3 regions of the Pantoea sp. BRR-3P genome follow, and region 1 is predicted to be linked to each of the others. Evidence: predicted binding sites of a transcription regulator. Region 1 holds the regulator's gene; each other region holds the start of a gene.

What was found. The regulator sigma-54, encoded in region 1, starts transcription at its own class of promoters, with help from an activator protein. The targets are predictions, from matches to a motif close to GTTGGCACANNTTTCGCTNT.
Region 2: AAGR08_RS01030 (gamma carbonic anhydrase family protein) is a predicted target of sigma-54. The motif match lies at 6,952-6,971, and genes of this name have one in related genera.
Region 3: glnK (P-II family nitrogen regulator) is a predicted target of sigma-54. The motif match lies at 6,446-6,465, and genes of this name have one in related genera.

The regions. Positions count from the first base shown of each region.
Region 1 is NZ_CP155066.1:3,545,844-3,555,888, forward strand. It holds gene lptB (LPS export ABC transporter ATP-binding protein) at 1-530, shown strand, start outside; gene rpoN (RNA polymerase factor sigma-54) at 579-2,018, shown strand; gene hpf (ribosome hibernation promoting factor) at 2,040-2,327, shown strand; gene ptsN (PTS IIA-like nitrogen regulatory protein PtsN) at 2,487-2,969, shown strand; gene rapZ (RNase adapter RapZ) at 3,022-3,876, shown strand; gene npr (PTS phosphocarrier protein NPr) at 3,873-4,145, shown strand; gene mtgA (monofunctional biosynthetic peptidoglycan transglycosylase) at 4,150-4,872, opposite strand; gene arcB (aerobic respiration two-component sensor histidine kinase ArcB) at 5,751-8,105, opposite strand; gene AAGR08_RS16515 (glutamate synthase-related protein) at 8,996-10,045, shown strand, end outside.
Region 2 is NZ_CP155066.1:197,373-207,417, forward strand. It holds gene rsmB (16S rRNA (cytosine(967)-C(5))-methyltransferase RsmB) at 1-924, opposite strand, end outside; gene fmt (methionyl-tRNA formyltransferase) at 970-1,914, opposite strand; gene def (peptide deformylase) at 1,936-2,448, opposite strand; gene dprA (DNA-protecting protein DprA) at 2,564-3,688, shown strand; gene smg (DUF494 family protein Smg) at 3,660-4,133, shown strand; gene AAGR08_RS01015 (type I DNA topoisomerase) at 4,161-4,715, shown strand; gene tsaC (L-threonylcarbamoyladenylate synthase type 1 TsaC) at 4,712-5,287, shown strand; gene aroE (shikimate dehydrogenase) at 5,291-6,112, shown strand; gene AAGR08_RS01030 (gamma carbonic anhydrase family protein) at 6,122-6,676, opposite strand; rRNA gene AAGR08_RS01035 (16S ribosomal RNA) at 7,168-8,707, shown strand; tRNA gene AAGR08_RS01040 (tRNA-Ile) at 8,781-8,857, shown strand; tRNA gene AAGR08_RS01045 (tRNA-Ala) at 9,000-9,075, shown strand; rRNA gene AAGR08_RS01050 (23S ribosomal RNA) at 9,277-10,045, shown strand, end outside.
Region 3 is NZ_CP155066.1:2,983,606-2,993,650, reverse strand. It holds gene AAGR08_RS13985 (SgrR family transcriptional regulator) at 1-137, opposite strand, end outside; gene cof (HMP-PP phosphatase) at 231-1,052, shown strand; gene AAGR08_RS13975 (PLP-dependent cysteine synthase family protein) at 1,087-2,121, opposite strand; gene AAGR08_RS13970 (Lrp/AsnC family transcriptional regulator) at 2,237-2,698, shown strand; gene AAGR08_RS13965 (SmdA family multidrug ABC transporter permease/ATP-binding protein) at 2,722-4,491, shown strand; gene AAGR08_RS13960 (SmdB family multidrug efflux ABC transporter permease/ATP-binding protein) at 4,484-6,259, shown strand; gene glnK (P-II family nitrogen regulator) at 6,519-6,857, shown strand; gene amtB (ammonium transporter AmtB) at 6,891-8,180, shown strand; gene tesB (acyl-CoA thioesterase II) at 8,251-9,114, opposite strand; gene AAGR08_RS13940 (YbaY family lipoprotein) at 9,318-9,875, shown strand.

The DNA.
Region 1 (10,045 bases):
ACATCAGCATTTTGCCGCTGCATGCACGCGCACGCCGCGGCATCGGCTATTTACCTCAGGAAGCCTCGATTTTCCGCCGCTTGAGCGTGTACGACAATCTGATGGCGGTGCTGCAGATTCGCGATGATCTGACCGAAGAGCAGCGCCAGGATCGTGCTAACGAACTGATGGAAGAGTTCCACATCGCGCATCTGCGTGACAGCATGGGCCAGGCGTTATCGGGCGGTGAGCGCCGTCGTGTGGAGATTGCGCGCGCGCTGGCGGCTAATCCGAAGTTTATCCTGCTGGATGAGCCTTTTGCCGGCGTTGACCCCATCTCCGTTATCGATATCAAGAAAATCATTGAGCATTTGCGTGACAGCGGCCTTGGCGTGCTGATTACCGACCACAACGTGCGTGAAACCCTCGCGGTGTGTGAACGCGCTTATATTGTTAGCCAGGGGCATTTGATTGCCCATGGCACACCTGATGAAATTCTTGTAGATGAGCAGGTTAAGCGTGTTTATTTGGGCGAAGAGTTCAGACTCTGATAAGGTGTCGTAACACCCTACGTTTGCTTAGGAAATTCTAACCGAATTATGAAGCAAGGTTTGCAACTCAGGCTCAGCCAACAGCTGGCGATGACACCACAGTTGCAGCAAGCTATCCGCTTGCTGCAACTCTCTACGCTTGAACTCCAGCAAGAACTCCAACTGGCGCTGGAAAGCAATCCGCTGCTTGAACAAACCGATCTGCATGAAGAAGTCGATGCGCGCGAATTTCAGGATCAGGAAAGTGATTCACTAGATACGCGTGAAGCACTTGAACAGAAAGATATGCCCGAAGAGTTGCCGCTCGATGCCACCTGGGACGAAATCTACACCGCGGGAACCCCTTCAGGCACAGGTACCGACTACCAGGACGATGAGCTGCCGATCTATCAGGGCGAAACCACCCAATCGCTGCAGGATTATCTGATGTGGCAGGTTGAGTTAACGCCTTTTAGCGATACGGACCGCGCGATTGCCACCTCGATTGTCGATGCCATTGACGATACCGGTTATCTCACCGTCACTATACAAGACATTTATGACAGTATTGGTGATGAAGAGTTGACGCTGGAAGAAGTCGAAGCCGTGCTTAAGCGCGTGCAACGTTTCGATCCCGTTGGTGTAGGTGCGCGCGACTTACGTGATTGTCTGTTAGTACAGCTCTCTCAATATTCGTCCGAAACACCTATGCTGGCGGAAGCCCGTTTGATTGTCAGCGAGCATCTCGATCTGTTGGCTAACCATGATTTCCGCAGTCTGATGCGCGTGACGCGTCTCAAAGAAGAGATACTGAAAGACGCGATGCTGCTGATTCAGTCGCTCGATCCGCGTCCGGGTCAATCGATCAACACCAGCGAACCAGAATATGTTATTCCTGATGTTCTGGTGCGCAAAATCAGCAAGCGCTGGACAGTTGAACTCAACTCAGACAGCATGCCGCGCCTGAAAATCAACCAGCAGTATGCTGCGATGGGCGGTGCCGGACGTAACGAAAGCGATAATCAGTTTATCCGCAGTAATTTGCAGGAAGCCAAATGGCTGATTAAGAGCCTCGAGAGCCGTAACGATACGCTGCTCAAAGTGACACGCTGTATCGTTGAGCAACAGCAGGCATTTTTTGAGCAGGGCGAGGAGTATATGCGCCCGATGGTGCTGGCAGATATCGCCCAGGCCGTTGATATGCACGAGTCCACCATTTCACGCGTGACCACGCAGAAATACTTGCACAGTCCGCGCGGCATCTTTGAGTTGAAATATTTTTTCTCCAGCCACGTCAACACCGAGGGCGGCGGCGAAGCCTCCTCCACGGCGATTCGCGCACTGGTGAAAAAATTGATCTCCGCGGAAAATCCCGCAAAACCCTTGAGCGACAGCAAACTGACCTCCATGTTATCTGAACAGGGCATCATGGTAGCGCGACGTACGGTTGCTAAATATCGCGAGTCTTTATCTATACCGCCATCAAACCAGCGCAAACAATTGGTTTGACCGAACGAAGAAGGAAGACCTATGCAGCTAAACTTGACCGGACTTAACGTTGAGATTACCGAACCTCTGCGTGAATTTGTAAATACCAAATTTGCCAAACTGGAACACTATTTTGATCATATCAATCAGGTTTATATTGTTCTAAAAGTAGAGAAGGTGACGCAGGTTGCGGACGCAACACTGCACGTCAACGGCGGAGAGCTGCACGCCACATCGGAAGCGGAAGACATGTACGCGGCCATCGACGGGTTAATCGATAAGCTTTCCCGTCAGCTGACCAAACATAAAGACAAACTGAAAAAACACTAACCTTCACGCTTGCAGAGTGCTGACTGATTCGGCACTTAGAGCAAAATGGGGCGGGTTTAACCGCCCCGTTTTGTCATCTGCGCAAGCGCCAACGGGCGAACCGCAATGCAGTTAATTGCCTGATCCCCGCGGCTATGTGAACTCGCAAGTGAAACGATGATGAACAACGATCTGACACTGGAATTGAGCTCGGTCCTTTCACTGGACTGTACCCGTAGCGGCGTACACTGCCAGAGTAAAAAACGCGCGCTGGAAATTATCAGCGAGCTAGCAGCGAAGCAGCTCAATCTGCCGCACCAGACGCTTTTCGAAGCAATCCTGACCCGCGAACGCATGGGCAGTACCGGCATTGGCAACGGCATTGCTATCCCACACGGCAAGTTGGAAGAAGATACATTGCGCGCCGTAGGGGTGTTTATCAGCCTTGATCAGCCCATCGCTTTCGATGCGGTTGATAACCAGCCGGTTGACCTGCTGTTTGCCCTTCTGGTACCCGCGGACCAGTGTAAAACCCACTTGCACACGCTTTCGCTTGTTGCTAAACGCCTGGCGGACAAAACGGTCTGCCGCCGTTTACGTGCAGCACAGAGCGATGAAGAGCTCTACGCCATTATCACAGAAGCTCAGGAAGCACACTCTTAAGCGTAAAACACTTTTACCGGCCAGTTCGCCGGTTTAAAACGGGAGAAATGTGATGGTGCTGATGATCGTTAGCGGTCGGTCAGGCTCAGGAAAATCGGTTGCGCTCCGTGCTCTTGAAGACATGGGCTTTTACTGTGTCGATAACCTTCCGGTTGTGCTATTGCCGGAGCTGGCGAATACCTTAACCGAACGCAACATCTCTGCTGCGGTCAGCATTGACGTGCGTAATATGCCTGAATCGCCGGAAGTGTTTGAAGCCGCGCTCAACAATCTGCCCGACTCTTTCTCGCCGCAGTTGCTGTTTCTCGATGCCGATCGCAACACATTGATCCGTCGTTATAGCGATACGCGTCGCCTGCATCCGCTTTCCAGCAAAAATTTGTCGCTGGAGTGCGCCATCGATGAAGAGAACGATCTGCTGGAACCCTTGCGTTCACGTGCCGATCTGATTATCGATACGTCTGAGATGTCGGTTCATGAGCTGGCGGAGATGCTGCGTACCCGTCTGCTGGGTAAACGCGAGCGTGAATTAACCATGGTGTTTGAGTCATTTGGCTTCAAACACGGTATTCCGATCGATGCAGATTATGTGTTCGATGTGCGTTTTCTGCCGAACCCGCATTGGGATCCTAAGTTGCGTCCGATGACGGGCCTCGATCGGCCAGTAGCGGCATTCCTCGATCGTCATACTGAAGTGCATAACTTTATCTATCAAACGCGTAGCTATCTGGAATTGTGGCTGCCGATGCTGGAAACCAATAACCGCAGCTATCTTACTGTTGCCATCGGCTGCACCGGCGGCAAGCACCGTTCAGTGTATATTGCTGAACAACTGGCGGATTATTTCCGATCGCGCGGTAAAAATGTGCAGTCTCGCCATCGCACTTTGGAAAAACGCAAATCATGACCGTGAAACAAACCGTTGAGATTCGAAATAAGCTGGGCATGCATGCGCGTCCAGCGATGAAGCTGTTTGAGCTGGTACAAAGCTTTGATGCTGAAGTGCTGTTGCGCAATGAATCAGGTACCGAAGCCGAAGCTAGCAGCGTCATTGCGCTGCTCATGCTCGACTCGGCGAAAGGCGGTCATATCGAAATTGAAGCCAGCGGCCCGCAGGAAGAACAGGCGCTGGCGGCGGTTATCGAACTGTTTGAAGCGGGCTTTGACGAAGACTAAGCTTTTAGTGCAGTTTGTAGCGATTGAGGAAACCTTCGCCGCCCAGCTGCCGCATCTGGCGCATAATCCACTGCTGACGCTGACGCGTGTAGCCAGAAGGCGCATCGGCACGGAAGCGAATCGGATTAGGTAGCACTGCCGCCAGCAGCGCCGCCTCTGACATTGTGAGGCGACTAGCGGGCTTATTAAAGTAGCGCTGCGACGCTTCCTCCACCCCGAATACCCCGTTACCAAATTCTGCAATATTCAGATATACCGTCAGGATGCGGCGCTTCGTCCACACGGTTTCAATTCCCACCGTCAATCCTGCTTCCAGCCCTTTGCGCATCCAACTCCGCCCATCCCATAAGAAGAGATTTTTTGCCGTTTGCTGGGATAAGGTTGAGGCACCGCGCATGCGCTCATTACCCTCGTTATCCAGTACTGACTGAATGGCATCAACATCAAAACCCCAATGCTCAGGAAATTTTTGATCTTCTGATGCGATCACCGCCAGGGCCATCCAGGGAGAAATCTCGTCCATGCTGACCCAGTCTGAGTGCGCCACATAATCAAAATGCCCGGTAAACCAGGCGCCGATTTGTCGCTCTACCATCACTGCAGAAAACGGCACAGGTAAGAACGCAAACAGCAGAATGCCCGCTAACCACATACCCAACCAGGCCAGCAGAACTTTAGCAATCAGTACCTTAATACGTTTTCCCAGCTTCCCTTTACTCTTGCTCATGCAATTTTCTCTTACCTGTTCCCTGTATTAATTAATCACTCAAGTCACGATATCAAACAGCAATGTCTCAACGCTAAATTTTAACCCTATACCCGTTGAGTAACGAGGTTAATTAACGTTCAGCATGCACAATGCTTCTGTATTAGAGCCAAATACATCAAGCACTTCCAGTAAAAAAGGAATCGGTTCCATAAACAGAAATCGATCCAATGCAGTCTCACTGGATACTTAACTGAATGTGATGTCGATCACGCAAAACCTTTCGTAATGCTTAACTATAACTTTTAGTAGTCTTCGAAGATGCTCATTGATATCCAAGACCATTCTTAAAATCATGGCGGAATTCGCCCTGTCATCCATCGATTAGCACGTGGAAGAGGTAAAGCGATTTACCGCACAAATGGTTTACATTGCACGCTAAACCTTAAACTGGAACTTTCAACAGAGGGTTTCCAAAACGTTTTGGATAACCTGACCGAAAAAAAGCTTTTTTTGATAATTTTCAGAGCGTTAACCTTACTCAACTGCAATTTATCGTCAGTTTGAGTTTTTCCATGCTCCTTACAGGGCTTTCTAACGAAACGCTGAAGCAAAACCAGGCAAAAAGCAGAACAATTGGTCAAAAAGAGTGCAATTTGGCAAAGAAATTAATTCCTTGCTTGACTGTGTCAGCAAATTAATGTTTTCTGTATTTAATCGCTGCTCAACATCACACAATTTAATGAATCTTATCGCAAGCGTTAGCGAATTTGTTAAGGTGATTTGGAAGCGTTAACCAATACCACACTGTTGCTTTTTTATTCGATCTCTCATAATAGCAGCAGTACCCATTTCCCTGGTGTTGGCGCAGTATTCGCGCACCCCAGTTTCGACTGGGGTCATTTTTTTCTGACGTCCTGTAATTTCTCTCGCTCAGCAACCCATTCACGTAACACGTTCACGTCCTGCAACCATTCCTGTTTTAATTCGTCGATCCACTCCTGGACATTGTCCCACCACGCTGGCAATTCCGGCGACTGAATCTGCTTCGCCAGCTGTTGCAAATGCAGTAAGCCAACCGAACCCGCCGCGCCTTTAATCTTGTGGCCTTCTTCGGCAATGCCCTTCTGATCGCGCGCCATCATGTTCGAATCCAGCACATCAAGGTATCCGGGCATCATCTGCTCAAACATCGTTAAGCTCTGCGTAATCAATCCTGGACCCACCAATTCAATATATTGTTCCAGCATTGGGACATCCAACAGCATGCGTGATTGCTCGGCCGACGACTCGCTGACGATCTCTTCCTGCTCCGGCTGGTAATCCCAAAACTTTTTGATCATGGCGGTCAGCGCCGGTACGGCCAGCGGTTTGCTCAGCACATCATCCATGCCCGCATCGAGATACTCTTTTTTGTCCTTCAACACGTTTGCTGTCAGGGCCACCAGCGGCGGCAACGTTGTGCCAGCATGGCGCTGATGGATGGCGCGCGATACATCAAGGCCCGTCATATCGGGCAGTTGAATATCGAGCAAGACCAGATCGAACTCCTGTGGATCAAACATCGCCAGCGCGTCCGTGCCAGTCATGGCAACTTCCACGCTGCAGCCCAATTTCTCCAGCACTGAACGCGCGACAATCACGTTTAGCTCGATATCTTCCACCAGCAGGACGTGCAGCGCCGGTAACGGCATGCTGTCATCCAGATTGTCGTCCTCAACCTCTTCAGCAACACGTGGCGCGTTGATCTCAACGGTAAAGCAAGAACCCTGCCCCGCGACGCTGCTGACGCGGATATCGCCACCCATCGCTTGTGCCAGACGCCGTGATACCGCCAGGCCAATACCAGTGCCCGTTGCTGGCTTTCCGCCGTGCTGATCTTTCACCTGATAATACATAGCGAAAATCTTGTCCTGCTCCTCCTGAGGAATGCCCATACCTGAATCCTGCACTTCAAAGCGCAGTGTTTCATCCTGAAGATAGGCAACGCGCACCACGATTTCGCCCTGCTGAGTAAATTTCACCGCGTTACCAATCAGGTTCCACAGAATCTGACGTAGACGTGTACCATCTGCTGAGATTTTATGCGGCAGCGGCAGCTCTGGCGCCATAACAAACTTCAGCCCTTTCGGCTGCGCCAACAGTCCAGAGAGGTTTTCCAGATCGGCGAGGAAGCCGGTGAAATCCAGCGGCTGATTATCCAGCTGCACTTTTCGGCGTTCGATTTTGTCCACTTCAATAACATCGTTAAAGATGTTGCCGAGCGTGATGGCAGAAACGTGGATAGTTTTAAGGTACTTCAGCTGTTCCTGATTCAGATCGGTATCGAGCAGAATGCGACTCAGCCCGACGATGCCGTTAAGCGGCGTACGCAGCTCGTGGCTGATAGTTGAGATAAAGGTCGTCTTCTCACGACTGGCGTTCTCCAGCGCGTCTTGGTAGCGCTTACGTTCGGTAATATCGCGGCCAAAGCCCATCAAACCACTGCGTTTCCCCACGCGGTCGTAATATGGCACTTTGCGGATCTCAAAGCAGGCTTTGCGCCCATCGGGATATTGCAGCCACTGTTCGTAAGTCAGCGATACATTATGACGGAACACCTTCTCATCGGTTTCCAGCACTTTAGTCGCCGCCTCATCATCATAAATATCGCGCGGCGTCATACCAATCAGCTGTTTTTCGCTCATGCCGGTCAACAGTTCCATGGCGCGATTGCAGCCGGAGAACTGCTTATCAATGTTGCGGTAGAACACCAGATCGGGCGACGCATCAAGGAAAGAGCGCAGGAAGGAGGATTGCTGTTCCAGCTCAATTTGCGCCTGCTCGCGCCGCGCCATCTCTTCGCGCAGCTTGTCCATCACCTGCTCACGCGCCTGTTCGGCTTTGATGCGGTCGTTAATTTCCTGATTCAGCTGCGTGATGGTTTCTTTCATCTGCTGGTTAAGCTCAAGGTCGCGTGTGCGCATCTCTTCCAGCTTATCCACCAGTTTCGTCAGGCGCTGGCGCGACTCTTCCAGTTGATCGACCACCACCGAGAGGAAATAAACCGCCCAGGGCGTAATTAACAGGCCGAAGAATATCGATCGCACTACGTCAATGCTCTCAACGTGGCCGCGCAGCACCATGGTGACCGCCATCTGCACCACCATTGCCAGCACCACCAGCGCCGACGCTAATAGCAGTGAAAAGCGCACCAGCCCCAGTTTGACCATCAAATCAACGTAGTACTGCGCTAAAAGGCGAATCTGCTTCATTACAAGCTCCCTGAACGAAATCTGGCCCATGATAGCGTAAATATCGCTACGCCGCGCCGCTTCACCGCAGGAGTTTTGCTCTGTAATGGTGCACCACCGCAGGATTTCGCCGACGTTCCCGTCTATATGCGTAAAGCGCTTGACTAATTCTGCCAACTGAATAATCTGAAAGGCCGCACTTTTGTCGCGCTTTTCTCTACATCCTGTGCTAATCAGCACCCTGGCAGTCATGTCGTCTCATGGCTGCATGCCTTTATTGCATACCCATTCAACTTAAACGATTTTTTAATCACGTGTAGCGTGATTAATTTTACTAATGCCAGCGTGATTTTGATTCAAATATGACGCCATAAGAAAAACAGATACATGCTGTGCATCAGCCGCACCCAACAGAATTTAATGCTGCCATAAGCATCGATGCCAGCATTGTTTAGATATTAGAGGCACAGGTCACAGTGAGACGGCTCACAGTTACTGGGGGAATGGGAAGGGGAAGATTGACATAAATTTACGAGTAAAAAACTTATAAATCATCATGTTAATCATTAAAAAAGCAGATTACCCTCAACAAAGCTGGCTATTTGACCTGAGTTCGCTTTCCCGATAAGTTGGAATTCCACTGGGAGCTTTCCTGGTGGGGCTGTGTCTCGGCATATCTATGCAGCAAGAAGACTCCCTCTAGATGCAAGCTATCTCCCGAAAGAGACCGGATTAAAGAGCAGCTCATTAAGGACGTGACAACAGTGTCTTAAGAGCCTTTGCTCGGTGTTGCGACGCCCGCTCTTTACGGAGCGGCACAAGAATTGATACCGCAGCCTTTGCAGCTTCAGTCACGCTGCGGTACGCGAAAAAATGCAGGTAATGTCAAAAGAAGTTTAAGGAGACTCTCAATGTCCACGCAAAAACCGAATCCCTATGGTTTGTATGATCCATCAGCCGGAAGTGATAGCTGTGGTGTAGGTTTCATTACCCGTAAGGACGGCGAGCAGACCCATGAGATCCTGCAGATGGCCCATAGCGCGCTGTGCACGGTACCGCACCGTGGCGGCATGTCCGCCGAAGGCGTGGGCGATGGCGCTGGCGTTAACGTCGATCTCTCCCTGAACTTCTTCCGCAAGGTCACAGGTCTGGCGCTGGAAGCTGGCCGTTTTGGCGTGGGTAACTTCTTTGTGCCCAAAGACGCGGAACTGCGCGCTAACGCTGAACGTCTGGTAGAAGAAACGCTGGCGGCACACAACTTCCCGGTATTAGTGAAACGCGATATGCCGCTGGACGGCAGTGTGACGCGCCCGGCTGCCCTGCAATTCCAGCTGCCGATTGTACAATGGGTTTTTGCTGCGCCGCAGGAAGTGGCTGACCAACTGGAATTCGAGCGCCAGATTTATCGCGCGCTGCTGGATATCGAAGCGCGCGCCTTTACCGAAAGCGAATTCGGCGGCCTTTATCCGCTGTCGCTCTCCTCGCGCACCCAGGTATTTAAAGCCCGCCTGAACTCCAACGAAGTGATTCCTTACTTCAAAGATTTAACCGATGCCGACCATCAGGTGCGCGGGTTGTTCTTCCATACCCGCTTCTCCACCAACACCGATCCGCATACCACCATGGCGCAACCGTTCCGCTTGATGGCGCACAACGGCGAACTGAATACCGATCGCAAAAACCGTATTGCCGAAGCGGCACTGATGCTGGCGCGTGGAAAGAAAATTGTGCGCCCTAAAGGTCAGTCCGACAGCTCACGTCTGGACCAGAGCATTCACAGCCGCTTGATGGAAGATAACCTCGACCTGATCAACGCCGTTGTTTCCATGATGCCACCGGCCTGGGAGAACGATACGTCGCTCTCAAATGAAGTACGCGCCATGCTTGAGTACTTCTCATTATATGAAGAGAAAAACGATGGCCCGGCCGCGCTGATCTTTGGTAATGGCGAAGTGATTGGT
Region 2 (10,045 bases), 890 kb from region 1:
CTCTGCCGGTGTACGCCCGTCCCCCTGGCGCACCTCGGCCTGCATACCCAAGCGTTGCAGATTTTCATGCACGCGGAGCAAACGTTGCTGATCAATATCGACGGCTAATACTTTTGCCTGCGGGGCAATTTCAAGAATATGTGTGGTTTTGCCCCCTGGCGCGGCGCAGAGATCGAGAATGGATTCACCATCCTTAGGCTCAAGCAGCAGCGCGCAACGTTGTGCCGAGAGATCCTGCACCGTCACCCAGCCTTGTTCGAAACCTGGCAGATGGCTAACTGGAGCGGGAAACTCAAGACGCAAGGCATCGGATGCGTCGCCCGCGAAAGCCACTTTCTCTTCTGCCTGCAGTAACGCCAGCCAGGCATCGCGATCGTGATGCTGGCGATTGACGCGTAGCCACATCGGCGGCCTCTGATTGTTTGCTTCAACAATGTGCTGCCACTGTTCTGGCCATGCCGCCTGCAGACGTTTCAATAACCAGCCGGGATGCCAGTAACGTTGTGTACCTTGATCGACTTCGGCTAGCAGTGTTTCCTGCTGGCGCTGGAACTGGCGTAGTACGCCATTGAGTAGGCCTTTCAAATTTGCGCGCTTAAGAGCTTCAGCACCCGCAACGGTTTCTGCCAGAGCTGCATGCGCAGGTACACGGGTGTAGACCAACTGATAAAGCCCCACCATCAGCAAATAATGCAACACACGCTGTTTACCGGTTAAGGTGCGCTCCATCAATTTACCAATTAAGGCTTCCAGCTGTGGCAATGTGCGCATCACGCCGAAGCACAGCTCTTGCAGCAGTGCGCCATCTTTATCGGATAACGTTTTTTGCGCACCAGGCAAAACAGCGCTAAGCGATTCGCCTTTATCCACAACGCGTTCGATGAGTTGCGCGGCCAGGCTACGCAGGTTGATTGTCTTTTTCATTTTCATTTATCAAACAAAAAGCCCGGTTTAACCGGGCTTGGAGGATCAGGCCAAAACAGTTCCAGGAGTGAACCATTCACGGCGCGAATTTAGCAGGTCCTGTGCGGACATGGCTTTTTTACCGGCAGGTTGGAGTGACAGTAGATTGAGCACGCCATCGGCTGTCGAAATCTGAATACCCTGTTTATCGGCATGCAGTATCTCACCCGGTTGTTTATTTTGATGCGGCAAAACGCTTGCCTGCCACACCTTTACCGGCTGTTCATCCACCATGAAGTAGCTCATTGGCCATGGATTGAAGGCACGGATACAACGTTCCAACTGCACAGCAGAAAGCGACCAGTCGAGGCGCGCCTCCTCTTTGCTCAGCTTTTCCGCGTAAGAGACTAGCGCTTCATCTTGCACTTCAGGCTGAGCCTGACCACTTGCCAGCAAATCCAGCGTTAACAGCATGCCCTGTGGACCGAGCTGTGCCAGCTTTTCATAGAGTGAAGCGCTCGTGTCTTCCGCGGTAATTGGACAAGAAAGCTTATGCAGCATGTCACCGGTATCGAGGCCAACATCCATTTGCATGATGGTCACACCGGTTTCATTGTCCCCAGCCCAAAGAGAACGTTGAATTGGGGCGGCACCGCGCCAGCGCGGCAAAAGCGAACCGTGCACATTAATACAACCCAGGCGCGGCATTGTCAGCACTGCTTTCGGCAGGATCAAACCATATGCGACAACCACCATAATGTCGGCCTGCAGATCGGCAACCAGCTGCTGATTCTCTTCAGGCTTCAAGGATTTCGGTTGATACACTGGCACATCATGTGCCTGTGCCAGCACTTTTACTGGACTCGGTGTGAGTTTATTTCCGCGTCCGGCAGGACGATCGGGCTGGGTAAAGACACCAATAACCTGATGCTCAGAAGCAAGCAGCGCGTCAAGATGACGCGCTGCGAAGTCAGGTGTACCGGCAAAGATAATTTTGAGCGGTGCAGACACAGTTTAACCTTCTATTCGCGCTTAATCTTCGCGTGCGTTAAGGCGGGCCAACTTTTCCAGTTTCTGTTTAATACGCTGACGTTTAAGTGGCGACAGATAATCAATGAAGAGTTTGCCATCAAGATGATCGATTTCATGCTGGATACAAATCGCCAGCAGGCCATCGCTTTCAAGCTCAAAGCTTTTACCATCGCGATCCTGCGCACGCACTTTAACCCATTCAGCCCGCGGTACAAACGCGCGTTGCTCAGGGATAGAAAGGCAGCCTTCTTCAATCCCGGTTTCACCGCTTTTCTCTAGCAATTCCGGGTTGATGAGCACCAAACGCTCGTCACGATTTTCAGAAACATCAATCACAATGATGCGCTGATGAATATCAACCTGAGTCGCCGCTAAGCCAATACCTTCTTCGGCGTACATGGTTTCGAACATGTCGTCGACAATACGCTGAACGTCTGCGTTTACGGTAGCCACCGGCGCAGCGATTTTGCGAAGGCGATCATCAGGGAAATGTAATACCTGCAAAACTGACATAAATATCCAGATCTGTATGCGTTGAAGAAAAGATTACTGCCTCATATTGTAGACTTTTTGATGCCCGATTGACAGCATTGCACCGCATGATAGCGCGGCTGACAGGGAGTTTGGCATGGAGAAAATTGAATGGATGCTTAGGTTGGCGAATGTCAAAGGATTAAGCAGCCAGCTTGTCAGACATTTAGCCTTGGCGCTGCAGGATAGTGCCCCTGTTGATGATGGTCTCTTGTCAGATCATGGATTGAGCGAAATGCAGCGGCAACAGTTTAGGGAGCTATGTCCGCGCCAATTAGAAAGAACGTATTTATGGCTCGAGCATGAAGAGCATCATTTAGTTGCCTGCATAGATGAAGATTATCCTTCGGCGTTAACGGAAATCAGCCGACGTCCATCATTACTGTATGTCGCCGGAAGTGTGAATGCTCTGCAAACACCGCAACTGGGCGTGGTGGGGAGCCGTCATTGCACCCATTATGGCAAACAATGGGGAAGCTGGTTTACTCAGCAATTGGCGCTAAGTGGATTAACTATTACCAGTGGTTTAGCTCGCGGCATTGATGGCGTGGCGCATCGAGCTGCGTTAGAAGCACAGGGCAAAACCGTGGCGGTGTTGGGGAGTGGTCTGCAACATATCTACCCTAAAAGCCATCAATCGCTGGCGCGAGAAATCATTAGCAGTGGCGGCGCACTGATTTCTGAATTCCCACTTGATATGGCCCCGCATGCGGTCAACTTTCCTCGACGTAATCGTATCATCAGTGGTTTGAGCTTGGGGGTGTTGGTGATAGAGGCCTCGCTGAAAAGCGGTTCGTTAGTTACAGCACGCTATGCTTTGGAACAAAATCGTAACGTTTATGCGTTACCCGGTTCGCTTGGCAATCCGGGTAGCGAAGGAACACACTGGCTTATCCAGCAAGGGGCGCTTCTGGTGGCGCACCCCAACAATATTCTTGAGGACTTACATTCAACGCTGCAATGGTTGCCCGATAGCACTTCAGAAACAATATATTCACAAGACAGTGACGATGTTCCATTGCCATTTGCAACTGTGTTGGCTAACGTAGGTGATGAGGTTACACCTGTTGACGTCGTCGCTGAACGTGCCGGCCAACCTGTGCCAGTTACCGCAGCCCATTTGCTGGAGCTGGAGTTAGCAGGATGGATCGCAGCTGTACCCGGCGGCTATGTCCGATTGAGGAGGGCATGCCATGTTCGACGTACTTATGTACTTGTTTGAGACATATATCCACAACGAAGCTGAAATGCGCGTTGATCAGGATAAATTGACCGATGACTTAACCGACGCCGGTTTTCATCGTGAAGATATCTACAATGCGTTGAATTGGCTTGAACGGTTAGCGGATTATCAGGAAGGCTTGGTTGCGCCTGTGCTCATGGCAAACGATCCGCTCTCCATGCGAATCTACACGGAAGAGGAAAATCAGCGTTTAGATGCCGAGTGTCGCGGTTTTATTTTGTTCCTGGAGCAGGTTCAGGTGCTGAATATGGAAACGCGCGAGATGGTCATCGAACGTGTAATGGCCCTCGATACCCTGGAATTCGATCTTGAAGATCTCAAATGGGTGGTGTTGATGGTGCTGTTTAACATTCCAGGATGTGAAAACGCCTATCAGCAAATGGAAGAACTGTTATTCGACGTCAATGAAGGTATGCTGCATTAATAATCTTCGATTAATGCAACCGGTAATATGAGTAAATCAGCACTATTCTCCGTGCCTAAACACGATCCCTGCCCCGCTTGCGGGGCAGAATTAGTTATACGCTCCGGCAAACACGGTCCTTTCCTGGGGTGTGTCAATTATCCAACCTGTGATTACATTCGTCCGCTGAAGAGCCATGGCGATGGGCACGTTGTTAAAGTGCTGGAAGGACATGCCTGCCCGAAATGTGGTGCAGACAAAGTTCTGCGGCAGGGACGCTTTGGCATGTTCATTGGTTGTAGCCACTATCCCGAGTGCGATTACACAGAAACCATCGACAAGCCTGATGAAACAGCCATTGCTTGTCCGCAATGTCAGAGCGGTAAACTCGTACAGCGTCGCTCGCGATATGGCAAAACTTTTCACTCGTGCGATCGCTATCCAGATTGTCAGTTTGCAATTAATGCAACGCCGATTGAAGGTGTTTGCCCGCATTGTCAGTTCCCCTTATTAATAGAGAAGAAAACCGCACAGGGCATGAAGCGCTTTTGCGCCAGCAAACGCTGCGGTAAGCCAATCGTTCAGGACCAAGAATCATCATGAAGCCAAGTCAGTATTTAGCAGGAAGCCTCGATTTTTGTATTGAGCAACTCCAGCAGCAGGAAGTTATCGCTTACCCAACCGAAGCCGTATTCGGCTTGGGCTGCGATCCCGATAGCGAAAATGCCGTAATGGCGCTTCTGGCGCTCAAGCAGCGTCCAGTCGATAAAGGCCTTATTCTGATTGCAGCTGATTACGCGCAACTTGAACCTTACATCGCCGATCGTGAACTTACTGTACTTCAGCGCGAACGTATGTTTGCGAGCTGGCCCGGCCCGGTGACTTATGTGGTGCCCGCGTCGCCACACACGCCGCGCTGGCTCACTGGACGATTTGATTCACTGGCAATCCGCGTTAGCGATCATCCTGATGTCCAGGCTTTATGCCGTGGTTTTGGTAAACCGCTGGTTTCGACCAGTGCCAATCTTTCCGGTGAGCCGCCTTGTCGTAATGTGGAAGAAGTTGCCCAGCAATTTGGTGCTGAGTTTCCAGTATTACACGCTGAAACCGGTGGACGCCTGAATCCTTCTGAGATCCGCGACGTTATTAGCGGTGAACTTATTCGCCAGGGTTAATTTATGAAAAACTTTGCCGTTTTTGGTAATCCCATTGCCCACAGCAAATCACCTTTTATCCATAGCCTCTTTGCTGAGCAAACCGGCATTGATCATCGATATGGCAGTGAGTGTGCACCCTTAGAGGGTTTTCCCCAGTCGATCACAGACTTCTTTGCGAATGGTGGTAAAGGGGCCAATGTCACACTGCCTTTCAAACAGCAGGCATGGGAATTTGCGGATGAGCTTAGCGAACGCGCGGCATTGTCCGGGGCGGTGAACACATTAAAGAAAGATGCGCAGGGCAAGATCTTTGGTGATAACACGGATGGTATTGGTTTGCTAAGCGATCTGGAACGCTTGCAGATGATCCAGTCGGACGATCGTATCCTGCTGGTGGGGGCCGGTGGTGCAGCGCGAGGCGTGATCCTACCGCTTCTCTCTTTTGGATGTTCATTAGTGGTGGTGAACCGCACGGTTGAACGTGCCGAGCAGCTGGCAAATATTTTCCAGCATAACGGGGAAATCAAAGCGGCCAGCTTCGAGCAATTAGCGGGTCAGCAATTTGATCTGATCATTAATGCGACTTCAAGCGGTGTCGATGGCAAGGTGCCGGCGTTAGCTGCATCGCTTATTAATCCACAAACGCGTTGCTATGACATGTTTTATCAACAGGGGTTGACGCCATTTCTACAGTGGTGCCAGCAGCAGGGCGCACAGCAGCTGGCAGATGGTGTTGGCATGCTGGTGGGACAAGCCGCTCATGCTTTCCAACTGTGGCATGGCGTGATGCCAGAGATCACGCCAGTGATTACCACGCTAAAGCAGGCGATGCAGCAGCGATAAATTTGACGATCAAGAATGGACTTTGCTTTCCTGATCGAGATACTCATTCTTCCAACTCACGTAATTGTTGGATGAATAGAGCAGCCCGGCGATTTCAGCTTCACTCAGCGGTCGTACTTGTTTAACCGGGCTGCCCAAATAGAGGTAGCCACTCTCCAGTCGTTTGCCTGGCGGCACCAAACTACCAGCGCCAATCATCACATCATCTTCAACAATTACACCATCCAGCAGAATCGATCCCATACCAACCAGTACACGATTTCCGATAGTACAGCCGTGCAACATCGCTTTATGGCCCACCGTCACGTCTTCGCCAATGATTAGTGGGAAACCTTCCGGATTGCTGGTGGATTTATGCGTGACGTGCAGTACGCTGCCGTCCTGGATATTGCTTCTTTTACCAATCATCACTTTATTCACGTCACCGCGAATCGCTACCAGCGGCCAAATGCTGACGTCATCGGCGAGCTGTACTTCACCCACCACCACGCTGCTGCTATCGATCATTACGCGATCGCCGGCTTGCGGAAAATGGTTCTTATAAGGTCGTAGGGCTATAGACATGATCTTCTCCTTTTACATTTTTACCCAAGCCTGCGGTTTAAAAGCCGGATAAACAAGATGATTTTTGAACAGATCGCTCGCGATCGCAGCGAAAAGAATGAAAACTCGCCAGTCGATTAAAAAGATCGAAAAAAGGGGTTGTGCAAAAAATTCGGATCCCTATAATGCGCCACCACTGAGACGGCAAAGCGGCAACGCAGGCGGCTCAGCAGGGAGTGAAGAAATTCATCCCGCCGGATGAAAACGCTGAAAAAAGTGTTTGACTCTGAAGAGGGAAAGCGTAATATACGCCACCTCGCGACAGGCGGTTAACCCGCTGCTCGCAACGCTCTTTAACAATTTATCAGACAATCTGTGTGGGCACTCGCAGGATTGATATCAGCGTCTCCGGACGCAACAAAATATCAAGTCTCACGAGTGAACACATAATGAAATTCATTATGACGTTTTACAGATGAGCATCGCTGCACTTGTTGCAGCAAATCAAACTTAAATTGAAGAGTTTGATCATGGCTCAGATTGAACGCTGGCGGCAGGCCTAACACATGCAAGTCGGACGGTAGCACAGAGAGCTTGCTCTCGGGTGACGAGTGGCGGACGGGTGAGTAATGTCTGGGAAACTGCCCGATGGAGGGGGATAACTACTGGAAACGGTAGCTAATACCGCATAACGTCGCAAGACCAAAGTGGGGGACCTTCGGGCCTCACACCATCGGATGTGCCCAGATGGGATTAGCTAGTAGGTGGGGTAATGGCTCACCTAGGCGACGATCCCTAGCTGGTCTGAGAGGATGACCAGCCACACTGGAACTGAGACACGGTCCAGACTCCTACGGGAGGCAGCAGTGGGGAATATTGCACAATGGGCGCAAGCCTGATGCAGCCATGCCGCGTGTATGAAGAAGGCCTTCGGGTTGTAAAGTACTTTCAGCGGGGAGGAAGGCGGTGAGGTTAATAACCTTACCGATTGACGTTACCCGCAGAAGAAGCACCGGCTAACTCCGTGCCAGCAGCCGCGGTAATACGGAGGGTGCAAGCGTTAATCGGAATTACTGGGCGTAAAGCGCACGCAGGCGGTCTGTCAAGTCGGATGTGAAATCCCCGGGCTTAACCTGGGAACTGCATTCGAAACTGGCAGGCTAGAGTCTTGTAGAGGGGGGTAGAATTCCAGGTGTAGCGGTGAAATGCGTAGAGATCTGGAGGAATACCGGTGGCGAAGGCGGCCCCCTGGACAAAGACTGACGCTCAGGTGCGAAAGCGTGGGGAGCAAACAGGATTAGATACCCTGGTAGTCCACGCCGTAAACGATGTCGACTTGGAGGTTGTTCCCTTGAGGAGTGGCTTCCGGAGCTAACGCGTTAAGTCGACCGCCTGGGGAGTACGGCCGCAAGGTTAAAACTCAAATGAATTGACGGGGGCCCGCACAAGCGGTGGAGCATGTGGTTTAATTCGATGCAACGCGAAGAACCTTACCTACTCTTGACATCCAGCGAACTTAGCAGAGATGCTTTGGTGCCTTCGGGAACGCTGAGACAGGTGCTGCATGGCTGTCGTCAGCTCGTGTTGTGAAATGTTGGGTTAAGTCCCGCAACGAGCGCAACCCTTATCCTTTGTTGCCAGCGGTCCGGCCGGGAACTCAAAGGAGACTGCCAGTGATAAACTGGAGGAAGGTGGGGATGACGTCAAGTCATCATGGCCCTTACGAGTAGGGCTACACACGTGCTACAATGGCGCATACAAAGAGAAGCGACCTCGCGAGAGCAAGCGGACCTCATAAAGTGCGTCGTAGTCCGGATCGGAGTCTGCAACTCGACTCCGTGAAGTCGGAATCGCTAGTAATCGTAGATCAGAATGCTACGGTGAATACGTTCCCGGGCCTTGTACACACCGCCCGTCACACCATGGGAGTGGGTTGCAAAAGAAGTAGGTAGCTTAACCTTCGGGAGGGCGCTTACCACTTTGTGATTCATGACTGGGGTGAAGTCGTAACAAGGTAACCGTAGGGGAACCTGCGGTTGGATCACCTCCTTACCTGAAGATACCTTCCCGCGAAGTGCTCACACAGATTGTCTGATAGAAAGTAACGAGCAGAAAAAACCTCTACAGGCTTGTAGCTCAGGTGGTTAGAGCGCACCCCTGATAAGGGTGAGGTCGGTGGTTCAAGTCCACTCAGGCCTACCAAATTTCTTCTCATGCTGCGTTAAAGCGCCGCTCGTATAGTGAACTATACGTCGCGACACTTTGCCCTGCCTGAAAAGAAATTACCGTTTGTGAAAACGGGACTCCTGGTGAGTGGTAGTAGCGGTCTCTGCAGTAACTGTATGGGGCTATAGCTCAGCTGGGAGAGCGCCTGCCTTGCACGCAGGAGGTCAGCGGTTCGATCCCGCTTAGCTCCACCATTACAGTGACTCAAAACAATACTTCAGAGCAAACCGGAAACGGTGTGCTGCGAAGTATTATGCTCTTTAACAATCCGGAACAAGCTGAAAATTGAAACGACGTGTTGGTTCATTTCTCCGTAATAAGAAATGAATAACAACATGTTCGAGTCTCTCAAATGCTTGCAGTCCCAAGCGTTGCAAAACGCCTGTGGGTTGTGAGGTTAAGCGACTAAGCGTACACGGTGGATGCCCTGGCAGTCAGAGGCGATGAAGGACGTGCTAATCTGCGTAAAGCGTCGGTAAGGTGATATGAACCGCTACAGCCGACGATGTCCGAATGGGGAAACCCGGTGCACTCAGTGCATCATCGCAACATGAATACATAGTGTTGCGAGGCGAACCCGGGGAACTGAAACATCTAAGTACCCGGAGGAAAAGAAATCAACCGAGATTCCCCCAGTAGCGGCGAGCGAACGGGGAGCAGCCCAGAACCTGAATCAGTTTGTGCGTTAGTGGAAGCGTCTGGAAAGTCGCACGACACCGGGTGATAGTCCCGTACACGAAAGTGCACAGATTGTGAGTTCGAAGAGTAGGGCGGGACACGTGGTATCCTGTCTGAATATGGGGGGACCATCCTCCAAGGCTAAATACTCCTGACTGACCGATAGTGAACCAGTACCGTGAGGGAAAGGCGAAAAGAACCCCGGCGAGGGGAGTGAAACAGAACCTGAAACCGTGTACGTACAAGCAGTGGGAGCCTCTTTATGGGGTGACTGCGTACCTTTTGTATAATGGGTCAGCGACTTATATTCTGTAGCAAGGTTAACCGTATAGGGGAGCCGCAGGGAAACCGAGTCTTAACTGGGCGTTAAGTTGCAGGGTATAGACCCGAAACCCGGTGATCTAGCCATGGGCAGGTTGAAGGTTGGGTAACACTAACTGGAGGACCGAACCGACTAATGTTGAAAAATTAGCGGATGACTTGTGG
Region 3 (10,045 bases), 560 kb from region 1:
TGTCGTAGTAGCGTGCGCACATGGCGCTCGCTGCAAAAACAGTGCTGCGCCATCGCGGCGACGCTAAGGCGTTGCGTCTCACCGTGACTGAGTTGCCAAAGACGTTGAAATTGATTAACCCGATGAAGTTCGCGCATCGCTAAACCCGGAACAGTTTTAATGAAGTATTCACTATTAGTTCCGTAATTACCAGGTGATAGTAAGCTCCTCACTCAGACAGGAGAATTCGCATGGCACGCCTCGCGGCATTTGATATGGACGGTACACTGCTTCTGCCCACGCATCGTTTAGGTAATGAAACGCTGGCAAGTTTGCATGCGTTGCATGAGCGCGGTGTAACCCTGGCTTTTGCCACCGGCCGACATCTCATGGATATGCAGCGTGTGCGCGATCAAATTACCTTGCCGGCATGGCTGATTACCGGCAATGGCACGCGTATTCACGATTTGGAAGGCAACCAGCTTTACGGCTGTGATTTAACCTCATCGGTGGCAGAAGAGGTGATTCATACTCATTGGCAAACCCCTGCTTCGATTCATATTTTCAACGACGAAGGCTGGTTTACCGATAAGCCGCTGCTCGGCGCGCTTGAGGCGCATGCTATGAGCGGTTTCCATTATCAGCTGCGTGATTTGCGCCAGATGTCAGCGCATGAGGTCACCAAGATCTGTTTTATTGCACCTCACGAGATGTTGCAGGCATTGCGCAGTGAATTGCAGGCAGCGCTGGGCGATCGGGCGAATATTTGCTTTTCCGCGTGGGATTGTCTGGAAGTGTTACCGGTCGATTGCCATAAAGGCGCAGCGCTGGGGCGTTTGTGCCAGCATCTTTCGCTGTCGTTGGCGGACTGCATGGCGTTTGGCGATGCGATGAACGACCGTGAAATGCTGGAACGCGTCGGCCGCGGGTTCATTATGGGCAACGCGATGAATCAACTTAAAACGTCGTTGCCCCACCTGCCGATTATTGGTCATTGCGAGGCACAGGCGGTGTCTCACTACTTAAATCACTGGATGACCACACCACACCTCGATTATTCCCCCGAATGCTGAGGCTTACAGTGAACCGGACAGGACGTCCGGTTTTTTATTGCAGTTCACGGATCCAAGGCTCGATGTCACCGATATTCAGCTTCACCCAGTCTGCATTGTAATAGGTGTCGGGATAGCGTTCCCCGCTGTCGCACAATAACGTCACCAGCGAGCCTTGCTCACCTGTTACACGCATACGTTTTGCCACCTGCAGCATCCCCCAGAAATTAGTACCCGTTGAGGCGCCAGGACGACGTCCAAGGATCTGCTCTAGCTGCAGCATCGCGGCAACGGTTGCGCCGTCGGGCACTTTCATCATTTCGTCAATCACGTCGGGTAAAAAAGATGGTTCAACGCGCGGCCGACCAATGCCTTCAATTAAGCTCCCGCGATTGCTACGCAGCGCAGGATTGCGGCTGTGCCAGTAATCGAAAAACACTGAATGCTGTGGATCCACGACCAGCAGGCGCGTGTTGTGACCCTGATAGCGGATGTAGCGGCCTAAGGTGGCTGATGTGCCGCCGGTGCCTGCGCTCATGATCACCGTATGCGGTACCGGGAACGGTTCGTGGGACATCTGACGAAAAATGCTTTCAGCGATGTTGTTATTACCGCGCCAGTCCGTAGCGCGCTCGGCATAGGTGAACTGATCCATAAAATGGCCATTGAGTTCACGCGCTAACCGCTCCGATTCGCTGTAAAGCTGGCAGGGATCGGCAACGAAATGGCACTCGCCACCATAGAAACGAATCATCTCGATCTTGCGTTTGGCGGTGCTGGCGGGCATCACTGCGATAAACGGCAGGCCAAGCAAACGTGCGAAGTAGGCTTCTGATACAGCAGTACTGCCAGATGACGCTTCGATGATCGGCGTATTTTCACGGATACGACCATTAACCAAACCATAGAGAAATAGCGAGCGCGCCAGTCGATGTTTCAGGCTGCCGGTGGGATGCGTGCTTTCATCCTTCAGATAGAAGTGAATGCCGGGAAAATCATCCAGCGCGAAGCGGATCAGATGCGTATCCGCCGAGCGCTGAAAATCGGCGTTAATTTCATTGATGGCGTGGCGAACCCAGGGCGTTTGCATGTTGCTTTTCCGTGATCATTATTGCGCACAGTGTAAGGCACTGGCAGGAAAAAGAGGTTGCCTTAATCCGGTTATAATGGTGCGATTAGAGAAAATTTTTCTCCGGGAGTGGCCGATGTTAGATAAAACTGACCGCACTCTGCTGTCAATGCTGCAACAGGATTGCACATTGTCGCTGCAGACATTAGCCGATGCGGTAAATCTCACCACAACACCCTGCTGGAAACGCCTGAAAAAACTGGAAGATGATGGCATTATTCGTGCGCGCGTGGCGTTGATCGATGGCGAAAAGATTGGTCTATCTCTTACTGCCTTTATGTTTGTTAAAACCCAGCAGCACAGCAGCGAATGGTTCAGGCAATTCGTCAGCGTGGTGCAGCAAATGCCGGAAGTGATGGCGTTTTACCGCATGGCTGGCGAATACGATTATCTGTTGCGCATTCAGGTCGCGGATATGAAGAGTTACGACGGTTTTTACAAACGTCTGGTGAATGGCGTGCCGGGCCTGATGGATGTGACCTCCAGTTTTGCCATGGAAGAAATCAAATACACCACCGCCTTGCCGGTAGCGCCCTAACGGGCACATAAAGAGACAGTCTTGTGCGATTATTCAGTCAGTTAAGTTGGTATTTCTTGCGCGAGTGGCGGCGGTATTTAGGTGCCGTCAGCTTGCTGATTGTGATTGCGCTTCTGCAATTGCTGCCACCGCATGTGGTGGGCGTGATTGTCGATGGCGTGACACAGCATACTCTGGACGCAGGGCAGATCTTCATGTGGATCGGCATCATGCTGGTGACGGCTGTTGTGGTCTATTTGCTGCGTTACGTCTGGCGCGTGCTGCTATTCGGGGCCTCCTATCAGCTGGCGGTGGAACTGCGTGAGGATTTCTATCGTCAACTCAGTCGTCAGCATCCGGCGTTTTATCTGCGCCACCGCACTGGCGATCTTATCGCGCGTGCCACCAATGATGTTGATCGCGTTGTTTTTGCTGCGGGTGAAGGCGTGCTGACGCTGGTGGATTCTTTGGTGATGGGGCTGGTGGTGCTGGCGGTGATGAGCACGCAAATCAGCTGGCAGCTTACGCTGCTGGCACTGGTACCGATGCCGATTATGGCGTTCGTCATTCAGAAAGATGGCGCCCGTTTGCATCAGCGCTTCAAAGTCGCCCAGGCGGCGTTTTCCAGCCTCAACGATCAAACTCAGGAAAGCCTGACCAGTATTCGCATGATCAAAGCCTTTGGCCTGGAAGATCATCAGTCGCAACAGTTTTCAGACATTGCCGCGGATACCGGCAAGAAAAACCTGCATGTGGCGCGCGTCGATGCGCGTTTCGATCCCACCATCTATATTGCGGTCGGGATATCCAATCTGCTGGCGATCGCCGGCGGCGGCTGGATGGTGTGGAACGGCAGTTTAACGCTCGGTCAGCTCACCAGCTTCGTGATGTATCTCGGTCTGATGATTTGGCCAATGCTGGCGCTGGCCTGGATGATCAATATTGTTGAGCGCGGTAGCGCGGCATGGAGTCGCATTCGCTCGCTGCTGGCAGAAGTGCCTGCGGTTGAGGATGGACAGAAAGTGTTGCCCGCCGACCCCGGCGATCTGCACGTCGCGATCCGCGAATTTCGCTATCCAGCCAGTTCCGGCGCCGTTCTCAGCCATATTAACTTCCAGCTAAAACCGGGCCAGATGCTCGGTTTATGTGGCCCAACCGGGTGCGGCAAGAGTACGTTGCTGAGCCTGATTCAGCGTCATTTCGATATCGACCAGGGAGATATTCGCTATCACAATACCCCGCTGCAGCAGCTACGGCTTGATAGCTGGCGCAGTCGTTTGGCGGTGGTGAGTCAAACGCCATTTCTGTTCTCCGACACCATTGCCAATAATCTGGCGCTCGGTCGCCCAAATGCCACGCAGCAAGAGCTGGAACAAGTGGCGAAAATGGCCTGCGTGCATGACGATATTCTACGCCTGCCCCAAGGTTATGAAACCGAAGTGGGCGAGCGCGGCGTGATGCTGTCTGGTGGACAGAAGCAGCGCATCTCAATTGCGCGTGCGCTGTTGCTGAATGCCGAAATCCTGATTCTTGATGATGCGCTGTCGGCGGTTGATGGTCGCACGGAACATGACATCCTGCATAACCTGCGTCAGTGGGGAAAAGGCCGCACGTTAATTATCAGTGCGCACCGTTTGTCGGCGCTGACCGAGGCCAGTGAAATTCTGGTGCTGCAGCATGGCGCGGTGGCGCAGCGTGGCGATCATGACACCTTAACAGCCAAAGAGGGCTGGTATCGCGATATGTACCGCTATCAGCAGCTAGAAGCCGCATTAGATGAGGATGAAGTGGCAGAAGGAGCACGCCGTGGCTAAATCACAACGTTTATGGCCAACGCTGAAACGATTACTGGCGTACGGCAAACCGTGGCGTAAATCGCTATGGCTGGCGGTAGGAATGCTGTGGATTGCAGCTGCTGCGGAAGTTACCGGGCCCGTGCTGGTCAGCTACTTTATCGATAATCTGGTGGCGAAACATCAGATGCCGTGGGGGATTGCGGCTGGGCTGCTGGTGAGCTTTGTTCTGCTGCAATTGCTGGCGGCCGGTTTGCACTATTTTCAGGCGCTGCTGTTTAACCGTGCGGCCATTGGCGTAGTGCAGCAACTGCGCGTTGATGTGATGAACGCGGCGCTGCGTCAACCGCTCAGCGCTTTTGATACGCAGCCGGTCGGACAAATAATCTCGCGCGTCACTAATGACACCGAAGTGATCAAAGATCTCTACGTCACCGTGGTCGCCACCGTATTGCGCGCTGCTGCGCTGATTGGTGCGATGCTGGTGGCGATGTTCTCGCTTGATTGGCGTATGGCGCTGGTGGCACTGGTGATTTTCCCGCTGGTGCTGACGGTGATGATGATTTATCAACGCTTCAGTACGCCAATTGCCCGACGCGTGCGCAGCTATCTGGCCGACATCAATAACGGTTTCAATGAAGTGATCAACGGCATGAGCGTGATCCAACAGTTTCGCCAGCAGGCACGGTTTGGTGAGCGCATGGGCGAAGCGAGTCGTTCGCACTATCTGGCGCGGATGGAAACGCTGCGGCTGGACGGTTTTCTGTTGCGTCCGTTGCTGAGCTTGTTCTCCGCCATGATTCTGTGCGGTTTGTTGATGCTGTTTAGCTTCGCCACGCCGGGCGTGTTTGAGGTTGGCGTGCTTTATGCGTTCATCACGTATCTTGGCCGACTCAATGAACCCTTGATTGAATTAACCACGCAGCAGTCGATGCTGCAACAGGCGGTGGTATCAGGCGAACGCATTTTTGAACTGATGGATGCCGTGCAGCAAGGCTACGGCGCAGATGATCGGCCGCTGGCGTCAGGAGAGATTTCCCTGCGCGATGTGAGCTTTGCTTATCGTGATAACCGCGACGTACTGAGCAATATTAATCTTGACGTGCCGGCGCGCAATTTTGTGGCGCTGGTTGGGCATACCGGCAGCGGGAAAAGTACCTTAGCCAACCTGTTAATGGGCTATTATCCGGTGACGCGCGGCACTATCGAACTGGATGGTCGTCCGCTGCCGCAGCTATCACACGCAGCCCTGCGCCAAAGCATCGCCATGGTGCAGCAGGATCCGGTGGTGCTGGCAGATTCGTTGCTGGCCAACGTCCGCTTAGGGCGCGACATCCCAGAAGAGCAAGTGTGGCAAGCGCTGGAAACCGTGCAGCTGGCACCGCTGGCGCGCAGCATGTCTGATGGGATTTACACGCGCCTTGGCGAGCAGGGCAATAATCTCTCGGTTGGACAGAAACAGCTGCTGGCACTGGCGCGCGTGCTGGTGTCATTGCCGCAGATTCTGATCCTTGATGAAGCCACTGCCAATATCGATTCCGGGACTGAGCAAGCAATTCAACACGCATTACGCGCTCTGCGGCAGCACAGTACGTTGGTGGTGATTGCACACCGGCTTTCCACCATCACGGAAGCCGACCAGATTTTAGTGCTGCACCGTGGACAGGTGGTTGAGCGCGGTACGCATACTGAATTGCTGGCTCAGCAGGGACGTTATTGGCAAATGTATCAGCTGCAGCAGGCTGGCGATGAACTCGCAGCGGGCATTCCCGTACATGCTGAAGGGTGATCTGCACCTTTTTTGCACAGTTTTATCGGAATGTTCTGTATTGATGCACTGCTTTGAGGCTGTGGGCACCAGAACAGTGCAACTTTGCAACACCTTACTCTTTCCCTCTGCCAAAATTGCGTCGCGCTTCACATAACGAAGCGTGATGCAGCGCGCCTATTCTACTGACATTCCACTTTTTTTATTTATGGCACAGCCTTTGCTTATATCCCTACGTGTCCGCGAAGACTCACTCAATTTCTTATCCGGAGGGGAACGTATGAAGCTGGTTACCGTGGTAATCAAACCATTTAAGCTGGAGGACGTGCGTGAAGCCTTATCCTCTATTGGCATTCAGGGACTGACAGTGACCGAAGTTAAAGGTTTTGGTCGCCAGAAAGGTCACGCAGAGCTTTATCGCGGTGCCGAGTACAGCGTTAACTTCCTGCCAAAAGTAAAAATTGATATCGCTATTGCGGACGATCAACTCGACGAAGTGGTCGATGTCATCAGCAAAGCCGCTTATACCGGCAAAATTGGCGACGGCAAGATTTTCGTCGCGGAACTGCAGCGCGTCATTCGTATTCGCACCGGCGAGACCGACGAAGCAGCACTGTAACTGGGGCTCTGAATTGTGATGGGATGGAAAGAAATGAATAAAGTAATGACGAAGTTGGGCCTCACCAGCCTCGCGCTGTTACCCTCGCTGGCCATTGCGGCCGCGCCTGCCGTAGCCGATAAAGCCGATAATGCCTTTATGATGATCTGTACCGCGCTGGTACTGTTCATGTCCATTCCGGGTATCGCTTTGTTCTACGGCGGTTTGATCCGCGGTAAGAACGTGCTCTCCATGCTGACCCAGGTTGCCGTGACTTTCTCGCTGGTATGCGTGCTGTGGGTGATTTATGGCTACTCACTGGCCTTCAGTGAAGGCAACGCCTTCTTCGGGAACTTCCAGTGGGCGATGCTGAAGAATATTGAGCTGAAAGCCGTGATGGGCAGTTTCTACCAATATATTCACGTGGCTTTCCAGGCATCATTTGCCTGTATCACCGTCGGCCTGATTGTGGGCGCCCTGGCAGAACGTATTCGCTTCTCTGCGGTGCTGATTTTCGTCGTCGTGTGGTTGACGCTGGCTTATCTGCCAATCGCACACATGGTGTGGGCGGGTGGCTTGCTGGCACAAGATGGCGCGCTCGATTTTGCAGGTGGTACCGTTGTCCATATCAATGCCGCAGTTGCTGGTTTGGTGGGGGCTTACCTGGTTGGCAAGCGTGCAGGGTTCGGTAAAGAAGCGTTCAAACCGCATAACCTGCCGATGGTGTTCCTCGGTACTGCGATCCTGTACGTCGGTTGGTTTGGTTTTAATGCCGGTTCAGCTTCCTCTGCGAACGAAATCGCTGCGCTGGCCTTCCTGAATACCGTCGTGGCAACTGCGGGCGCTGTTTTGTCGTGGGTGTTTGGCGAGTGGGCGGTGCGTGGTAAACCTTCTCTGTTGGGGGCGTGCTCAGGTTTCATCGCGGGCCTGGTGGCGATTACTCCTGCCTGTGGTTACGTTGGTGTCGGCGGCGCGCTGATCATCGGCCTGGCGGGTGGCTTAGCCGGTCTGTGGGGCGTGACGACGCTGAAAAGATGGCTGCGCGTTGATGACCCGTGTGATGTGTTCGGTGTGCACGGCGTATGCGGTATCCTCGGCTGTATCCTGACGGGTGTATTTGCCTCCTCTTCACTGGGCGGCGTGGGCTACGCAGAAGGCGTGACCATGGGACATCAGGTTTGGGTGCAGTTGTTCAGCGTTGGTGTAACCATCGTCTGGACCGCAGTTGTTGCCTTTATCGGCTTCAAACTGGCGGATATGATTGTTGGCCTGCGTGTTCCGGAAGATCAGGAACGTGAAGGTTTGGATGTGAACAGCCACGGCGAGAACGCTTACAACCAGTAAGTATCGGGCTGAAGAAGAGCAGTGCGCTAAAACTATAAAAAGTACAAGGGGCGATGATTTCGCCCCTTTTTTATGCGTCGCGTTGGCGCATCACGCCTTCCTGTACCGTGGTTGCCACAAGGGTGCCATCCTGCTTGTAAAATTCACCGCGCACAAAGCCCCGTGCGCTGGACGCAGAGGTGCTCACCACGCTGTACAGCAGCCATTCTGATAAGTCGAACGGGCGATGGAACCACATAGAGTGATCGATGGTGGCGACTTGCATATCGGCCTCAAGGAAGCCTTTGCCGTGCGGCTGCAGAGCAACGGGTAAGAAGTTGAGATCGGAAGCATAACCCAGCAAGTATTGGTGAATACGGCGATCTTCTGGCAGCTCGCCGTTGGCGCGGATCCACACCTGGCGAACCGGTTCGTCAACGTGCCCTTTTAGCGGGTTGTGAATCTGCACAGGGCGGATATCGAGTGGACGTTCGGCGAGGAATTTTTCTTTCAGCTTGAGCGGCAAGTGCGCGGCCAGCTTTTTCGCTAAGTCTTGTTCCGAGGGGAGATTTTCCGGGCCCGGCACCTGCTGCATGCTGTTTTGATGTTCGAAACCACTTTCTGGCGCCTGGAATGAGGCCGTCATGTAAAAGATCGGCTGACCATTCTGTACCGCACTTACGCGGCGAGCGCTGAAGCTTTTACCGTCACGCAGCGTTTCAACATCATAAATGATGGCTTTATGGCTATCGCCAGGCCGCAAGAAGTAACTGTGAAAAGAGTGGATGATGCGTTCTTCAGGCACCGTTTGTTTTGCGGCGTACAGCGCCTGACCCACCACCTGGCCACCAAACACCTGGCGTAGCCCAAGATCTTCGCTCTGACCCCGAAACAGGCCTTCTTCCAGTTTTTCCAGATTCAATAAATTAAGCAGGTTGTGCAGTGCCTGGCTCATTGCGGATTCCTCTGTGTGTCTTTCGCGTCAGTGTGAAAGATCCGACCAGTTTCCGTCAATGATTTTGCCGCGATTTCAGCAAGCTGCTGGCGGCTTTGGGCGCAATGCCGATTTTTGTGCCAGAATTAAGGACATTCGGCGGCTGAAAAGCTACCCAACATATTCACCGCCGATAATCATATGTTCACAAGGAGACGACATCGATGAAACTCTGGCAAGTTATTAGCGGTATGACTTTGGCGGCAGCGATTACAGGTTGTGCTGATCACAGCAAGCCGGTGGCAACACCTACGCTGGGTTCGGCAGTAGCAGGGCAGCAGGCTGCGATCACGCAGCCTAACGTCAGTGGTTCGGTGTATATCCGCCAACGTATTGCGCTGCCGCCGGATGCGGTGCTGACCGTAACGCTCTCGGATGCTTCGCTGGCTGATGCACCGTCTAAGGTACTTTCGCAGCGCGTGGTGCGCACGGAAGGTAAGCAGGCGCCGTTCCAGTTTATCTTGCCATTTAATCCGGCAGACATTCAGCCAAACGCGCGCATCTTGTTAAGCGCGGCGATTGCGATTGATGGCAAGCTGGCGTTTATTACCGATACGGTGAAACCGGTGATTAATGAGGGTGGAACCAAAGCGGAGCTGCTGTTGGTGCCGGTAACTAACGTCGCCATGCCAACCCAGCCGGGCGCAGCGACCACGGTGCCTTCTACTTCACCGACGCAGGTTACGCCATCGGCTTCGGTGCCAGCACCGACGAGTCTCTAAATCGATCATTGGGGCGAGCGCGCGCCGGAAGTCAACATTGTTCCGTAAAGCCGCTGTCTCGTCCCTGATCGCTCGGCACACGCCATCCATGGCGTGTGCCGCTTTACTCCACAACGACGACTTCCAGCGTGTTAAGTTGAGTGCGGTTGGTGGGCTGTCTGAGCGCGACA